DNA from 3 places in the Colwellia sp. BRX10-1 genome. Region 2 is predicted to be linked to each of the others. Evidence: predicted binding sites of a transcription regulator. Region 2 holds the regulator's gene; each other region holds the start of a gene.
What was found. Region 2 encodes MetJ, which represses methionine synthesis genes. Its sites were predicted from a motif close to TAGACGTCTAGACGTCTA; they were not measured.
Positions count from the first base shown of each region.

Region 1: the regulator MetJ is predicted to act here: its motif matches at 800-817, upstream of metA (homoserine O-succinyltransferase).
Region 3: the regulator MetJ is predicted to act here: its motif matches at 1,321-1,338, upstream of msrA (peptide-methionine (S)-S-oxide reductase MsrA).

Region 1 covers NZ_JACGWC010000026.1:15,624-17,902, forward strand. The annotation lists gene recA (recombinase RecA) at 1-546, shown strand, start outside; gene metA (homoserine O-succinyltransferase) at 1,002-1,949, shown strand; gene metH (methionine synthase) at 2,009-2,279, shown strand, end outside.
Region 2 covers NZ_JACGWC010000003.1:236,872-239,150, reverse strand. The annotation lists gene metB (cystathionine gamma-synthase) at 1-730, opposite strand, end outside; gene metJ (met regulon transcriptional regulator MetJ) at 914-1,243, shown strand; gene H4J75_RS04900 (hypothetical protein) at 1,266-1,619, opposite strand; gene H4J75_RS04895 (malic enzyme-like NAD(P)-binding protein) at 1,866-2,279, opposite strand, start outside.
Region 3 covers NZ_JACGWC010000001.1:393,824-396,102, reverse strand. The annotation lists gene H4J75_RS01750 (tetratricopeptide repeat protein) at 1-631, shown strand, start outside; gene msrA (peptide-methionine (S)-S-oxide reductase MsrA) at 731-1,276, opposite strand; gene H4J75_RS01740 (HAMP domain-containing sensor histidine kinase) at 1,440-2,279, shown strand, end outside.

The DNA.
Region 1 (2,279 bases), on a different contig from region 2:
TTACAAGCCCGTATGCTTTCACAAGCAATGCGTAAGTTGACAGGTAACTTGAAAAAATCAAATACCATGATTATTTTCATTAACCAAATTCGTATGAAAATTGGTGTAATGTTTGGTTCTCCTGAAACCACAACGGGTGGTAATGCACTTAAGTTTTATGCTTCTGTTCGTTTAGATATTCGACGTATCGGTGCTGTAAAAGCAGGCGACGAAATTATTGGTAACGAAACTCGCGTAAAAGTGGTTAAAAACAAAATAGCGCCTCCTTTTAAACAAGCAGAATTTCAGATTTTATATGGCGAAGGTATTAACAGCTTAGGTGAATTAATTGATTTAGGCGTTTTGCATAACATGGTTGAAAAAGCCGGTTCTTGGTATAGCTACAATGGCGATCGTATTGGCCAAGGTAAAGCAAATGCGGCTAAATCTTTAGCAGAAAAACCTGAAATGGCAAAAGAACTTGATAAGCGTTTACGCGACTTACTGTTAATTAAAAGTGTAAGAGCAAGTGAAAAACCAGCTAAAGAAGAAGAAGCTGTAGAATAAACATTACACATTAAACATAAAAGTTTAAACAATTATTAAGCCACTGTATTTACAGTGGCTTTTTTATATCTAATTAATGACTTTGCTCTCTTATGCCATCGTTCTTTAATAGGCTGATATAGTGTTTTACCTAAGCATCTTTACTGCCCGAATACCTCCCCGTTTTTCTACGTAGCACTCTATTAGGTTAGTTCCACCAATATTTACTCGCTAGGGTTATAGATGACAAATAATATTAACGTAAAAAACATTATAGACGTCTATACGTTTAGATGTTGACATAGCTAAAAATACACGTACCATAAAATGATAATATTTATATATCCGTTATCATTCGTAGTGCTTGAGTTAGTCGAAACCTGTATGTTGATTGGTAGCCATAATATAAGTTAATAAATGAAAGTAGAGAACGAAGTGTTCATGCTTGTTTGACATTATTTGATTAGGTAAACGCTATGCCCATTAAAATTCCAGATTTATTACCTGCTTTGTCTATTTTAGGTGAAGAAAATATTTTTGTAATGTCTGAGCGTAGAGCGGCAAGTCAAGAAATTCGCCCAATGAAAGTCGCTATTCTCAATCTAATGCCTAATAAAATTGAAACAGAAGTTCAAATATTACGGGTATTGTCTAATACACCTTTACAAATAAATGTCGATTTTGTACGTATTCACGCCAATGAATCCAAACATACGCCGAAAGAGCACTTAGATAATTTTTACCGTCTCTTTGATGACATTAAAAATACTCAATACGATGGCTTAATTATAACCGGTGCACCATTGGCGTTAATGGAATACGAGAAAGTAACCTTCTGGGATAAAATTTGTGAAATATTTGATTGGGCTGAAGAAAATGTCACCTCAACAATGTTTTCTTGTTGGGCTGCTCATGCCGCTCTATATCATCACTATGGATTGCGACGACATTTAAGAAAAGAAAAATTATCTGGTGTTTTTCAGCATAGCCCCATCGACCAAAAAGAACAGCTTACCCGCGGCTTTGAAGAATTTTTTAATGTCCCACACTCACGATTTGGATATATTGATAAGTCTGATTACCTGTCAATTCCTGAATTAAAGATTATTGCTGAATCTCCACAAGCAGGCGTTTATGTGGTCGCGAGCAAAAATAAACAACAAGTCTATTTAACCGGACATCCAGAATATGACTCAACCACGCTAGATGAAGAGTTTCAACGTGATCTTAAGGCTGATGTTAATGCAGTTATGCCCAATAATTATTATATTGATGATGACATAACAAAAGTGCCACACAGTTCATGGCGTAGTCATGCCAGTTTATTATTTACTAATTGGTTAAACTATTATGTTTATCAGATCACACCGTACAAGCTAGATGCAACAAATATTAAAGCAATACACCCAGACGCAGAAATATAAACAGTGTCGGATATATCTAGTCATTAAATTAAGTTTGAAAGTAAAAGTAGAGAAATCGTATGAAAAAATCAGCATCATTTAGTCGTCTTGAGCAACAAATACAAAAAAGAATTCTTATTTTAGATGGTGCTATGGGGACGATGATCCAAGCCTATAAATTTGAAGAACAAGATTATCGAGGTGAAAAATTTGCTGATTGGCATCTTGATGTCAAAGGCAATAATGATATGTTAGTGCTTACACAGCCCGAGGTAATTAAAGCTATTCACTATGAATACCTTGAAGCGGGTGCTGATATTCTTGAAACTAATACTTTTAATGCCACGACGA
Region 2 (2,279 bases):
CACGTAATGCCAGATAGCTGTCGAAAGGTGAGCCAGTAATACCAATACAATTTGCCCACCACGCTAGCTCTTCACCCAGTTCTTTTTCTTTTGTTACTAACACCCCACCCACAACATCACTATGACCATTAATATATTTAGTTGTCGAGTGAAAAACAATATCAGCACCTAATAATAGCGGTTGCTGTAACAAGGGAGAAAGAAACGTATTATCTACTGCCACTAAAGCACCAACAGCATGACTGGCTTGAGTAACCTTTTTTATATCAACCAGCCGTAATAATGGGTTACTGGGTGACTCAATCAAAACTAATCTTGGCTTTTGTTCAAGCGCTTGCGCTAACGCTTGATCATCGTTTTGATCAACAACAAGCACATTAAATAAGCCACGTTTTGCTAGGTGGGTAAACAAGCGATAACTTCCACCATAGCAATCATGTGGAATAACAACCGTATCTTTTGTTGTCAGTAACTGACAAATTAAGTGCACCGCTGACATTCCTGTGCTGGTAACAATGCCTACAGCCCCCTGCTCTAAATCAGCGATAGCTTGTGCAAACGTGCTTCGAGTGGGGTTGCCTGTTCTGGAATAATCAAATTGGCGCTTATTGTTGAAGCCTTTTAAAGCATAAGTACTCGATAAATGAATGGCAGGAACAACCGCACCGTGATGTTCATCACTATTAATGCCGGCTCTAACAGCTAATGTTGCTGGTTTTTTGCTTGTCATTTTTTGCTCCAATCGGGCAGTAAAATCAAATAGATGTTTGGACGTCTATAACTCTAAACGCTTTACTTTTGTCGGTCAAGAACTTTAGACTTCTAAACTTCTACACATTCGTTATTGACTCAACGCCAACAACCAGTAAAATCTAACTTATAAAAAGTAATTTAGCTAAACAAAGGTAATTAAATGGCAAAGTGGAATGGCGATTATATAAAACCATACGCCGAACATGGTAAAAAAAGTGAGCAAGTTAAAAAAATCACGGTCTCAATCCCGTTGCGGGTACTGAAAGTGTTAACGGATGAACGTACTCGTCGGCAAGTTAACAACTTACGCCATGCAACTAACAGCGAATTGTTATGTGAAGCTTTTCTGCATGCTTTTACCGGACAGCCTCTTCCTGATGATGGCGATTTAACAAAAGACAATACAGAGATGCTACCTAAAAGTGTGCGCGAAGCGTTAATAGCAAAAGGTATTACCGACTTCAGTCAATTTGAAATTGAAGACGAGTAGCTTAGGGTTTTAATACACTTCCTTAAAAAGACGCTCTGGCGTCTTTTTTTATGCCCATACGGTAAGCATCTACAATAGCCAGTAACCAACAAGTTAATAGTGTATAGGTTAATGTACTCATTAAGATAGGGTCAACAATAATGGGATTTTTTGACATCTCAGCGATCAGTGCTTGGCTATTGAGCGCAACGTCACCTGATTTAACTTTATTAATAAGTGGCTGATATTGCCTCATCACTTCTTCAATATACAAATATACCGTCACAGAAAAACTTAAAATAAATAACGTAGCCCGTCGATAAGCGTGACACATTAGTTGGCCAATACCCGGGTAAACAAGTGCTGAGAGTAAAACGGCTTTCGTTGAAGTTTTCATTGTTATTCGTCCTACTCAATATTGTCATGCTTTGCCATCGGTGACATTGGCTAAATAGATGCTGTTACTAATGATTTATCTGGAACATAAATGACGTAGAAGAGGTAACTGCTCCTGCGTTAACCTACTTCTTAATTCCTACTTTCTGCGTCCATCTAGTCACTGCACCGTGACCTACTATTTGTCATAAATAAAAAAAGGAGAGTCGAGCTCTCCTTTTACAGCGTTATTAATAAATACTACTGATTATTCCATATAGTTTTCAGGTAATTCTAGGGCTGCCACTCCAGACTCAACCGCCGCTTTAGCAACGGCAAGCGCTACTCGACCACACAAACGTGGATCCATCGGCTTAGGAATAATATACTCCTTACCAAAGGTCAAACTTTTCTCACCACTAGCATCTAACACTTCTTGCGAAACAGGTTCCTTTGCTAATTCACGAATTGCATGAACAGCGGCAATTTTCATCTCATCGTTAATCGTTCTAGCGCGAACATCTAAAGCGCCACGAAAAATAAAAGGAAAACATAACACATTATTGACCTGGTTAGGGTAATCAGAGCGACCCGTAGCAATAATAAGATCATCACGAACAGCAAGCGCTAATGAGGGTTTTATTTCAGGATCTGGGTTTGAACAAGCAAAGATAATTGGATT
Region 3 (2,279 bases), on a different contig from region 2:
TGGTATTCAAGGTTTACCTACGGCGATTTTAGTGAAAGATGGTCAACCACTTGATGGTTTAACTGGGCCACAAGATGACGACAATATAAAAGAATTTTTAGCGAATCATTTACCTAAAGAAGAAGACTTATTACTCATTCAGGCGCAAAAGTTATTAGCTGATAATAATATTAATGATGCCTTCACGGTCATTAATAGTGCTTATCAACTTAATAGTGAACGTGCCGACATTAAATTAATGATGGCAGATGTTTATTTACAAACGGGTAAAATAAGCGAAGCCGAATCTTTATTAACCACTATTTTAATGGTTGACCAAGACAGTCACTATCAAGCGCTTATCGCTAAACTTGAGCTTGCCAGTCAAGCCGCCGACTCACCAGAAATTAAAGCACTAGAAGCACAGTTAGTGGACGACGTTGACAACATTGCTTTACAACATCAACTTGTTGCGCAATACAGCCAAGTCAATCGACATGAAGAAGCGTTGACGTTACTGTTTCGTTTAATGCAAAAAGACAGTAGTGATGCTGCCAGCAAAGATCTTTATCTTGATGTGTTAAAGGCTTTACCTGATGGGGATCCATTAGCCAATAAATTTCGCAGAAAACTGTATACCTTAATGTATTAAATCAGTACTGGCAGTAGATGCGTGACACTGATTATTTCAGTGTTACGCACTTTGTGAAAGGTGAGGTTTTACTCTCAAGCTGACAATATGGCTTTAAGTCTATGATGGTTTTAATTTACCCACGAACGTTTTTCTAAACTTTGCGAGCTTAGGCGAAACAATCGCCTGACAGTAAGGATTACCAGGATTATTATTGAAATAGTCTTGATGAACATCTTCACCAGAAAAGAACTCTGACGCTTGAGTTACTTCGGTCACAACCGCTGAGCTATACATATTGCTGGCGTCGACTTCTTTAATAATATCTTCAGCAATTTGTTGTTGTTCTTTGTTGTGATAAAAAATCCCTGAGCGATACTGGGTTCCTATATCGTTACCTTGACGATTTAATTGGCTGGCATCGTGTAGCGTGAAAAACACTTCTAATATTTCACGAGAAGTGATCGCTGCGCTATCAAAAGTTAACTGCACGACTTCTGCATGGCCGGTTTGACCCGAGCAAACGTCTTCATAAGTTGCTAGCGCTGCGCTACCGCCCATATAACCTGATACGGCAGATTTAATGCCGATTAATTGGTTGTATGCACCTTCGATACACCAAAAGCAACCGCCTGCCAGGGTGATTTTTTCTTCATGTGATGACATTAAAATAAACCTTAATAAATTTGATTAAAATAACTGTATAACAATAGACGTTTAGATGTCTATATGTTTTTATCTGAAATTTAAAATAAACTGTTTTTGATCAGTTAAAATTATAAAAATTAGCGTAACATCAACAAATACGATTAACCAATATAAAAATATTATGTCTTTATTTTTTAGAAAGTTTAACCAAGTTCGCACCGTTCTTTTATTGCGCAGTGCGGCAATTATTATTCAGCTGATATTAATACTTTTTGTTAATGGCGTTTTAAACTATCAGCTGCCTTGGTTACCGCTCATTATTGTTATTTCAATTGAAGCTTTATTTACGTTAGTCAGCTATTTATATTATAAATCTGGGAAAGAAGCCGATAAGCTCGCCTTACTTGGGCAGATTTGCGCTGATATCTTATTTCTCTCACTTATTTTGTATTTTAGCGGCGGAGCAACTAATGCTTTTGTCTCGTTATTACTTATTCCTATTGCTATTGCTGCTGTGACGTTAACACCGTTATTACTTGGAAGTGTCGCACTATTAGCGATTGCTTCATACAGTGTTTTATTGTGGTTATTACCCATGTCAGTAATGCATGGCAATATGCAAAGCCACTTTATTGGTATGTGGATCAATTTTCTCTTTTCTAGCATTGTTGTTGCAACCGTTGTTGGCCAAATGGCACGAAGAATTTCTCAAAAAGAACAGGCAATAGCTGCTTTTCGGGAAGAGCAATTAAAGCAAGAAAAAATTATGTCATTAGGGGTCGCTTCTGCGCAAATAACTCATCAGCTCGCTACTCCTATAGCAACTGTACAGCTGCTTGTCGATGAACTCAGTGAAGAGCTACCTGAGCACCCAGCGATTGTTGACCTACAAGGACAGTTATTACGTTGTAGCAGAAGTTTAGCTGAGTTTCGTAAAATGGTTTTTGAGATTAAAGAGCAAAAGTCAAAAGAGGTACTTTGTGCTGATATTGTGCAAGAAATGCGTGATCATATTAACTTA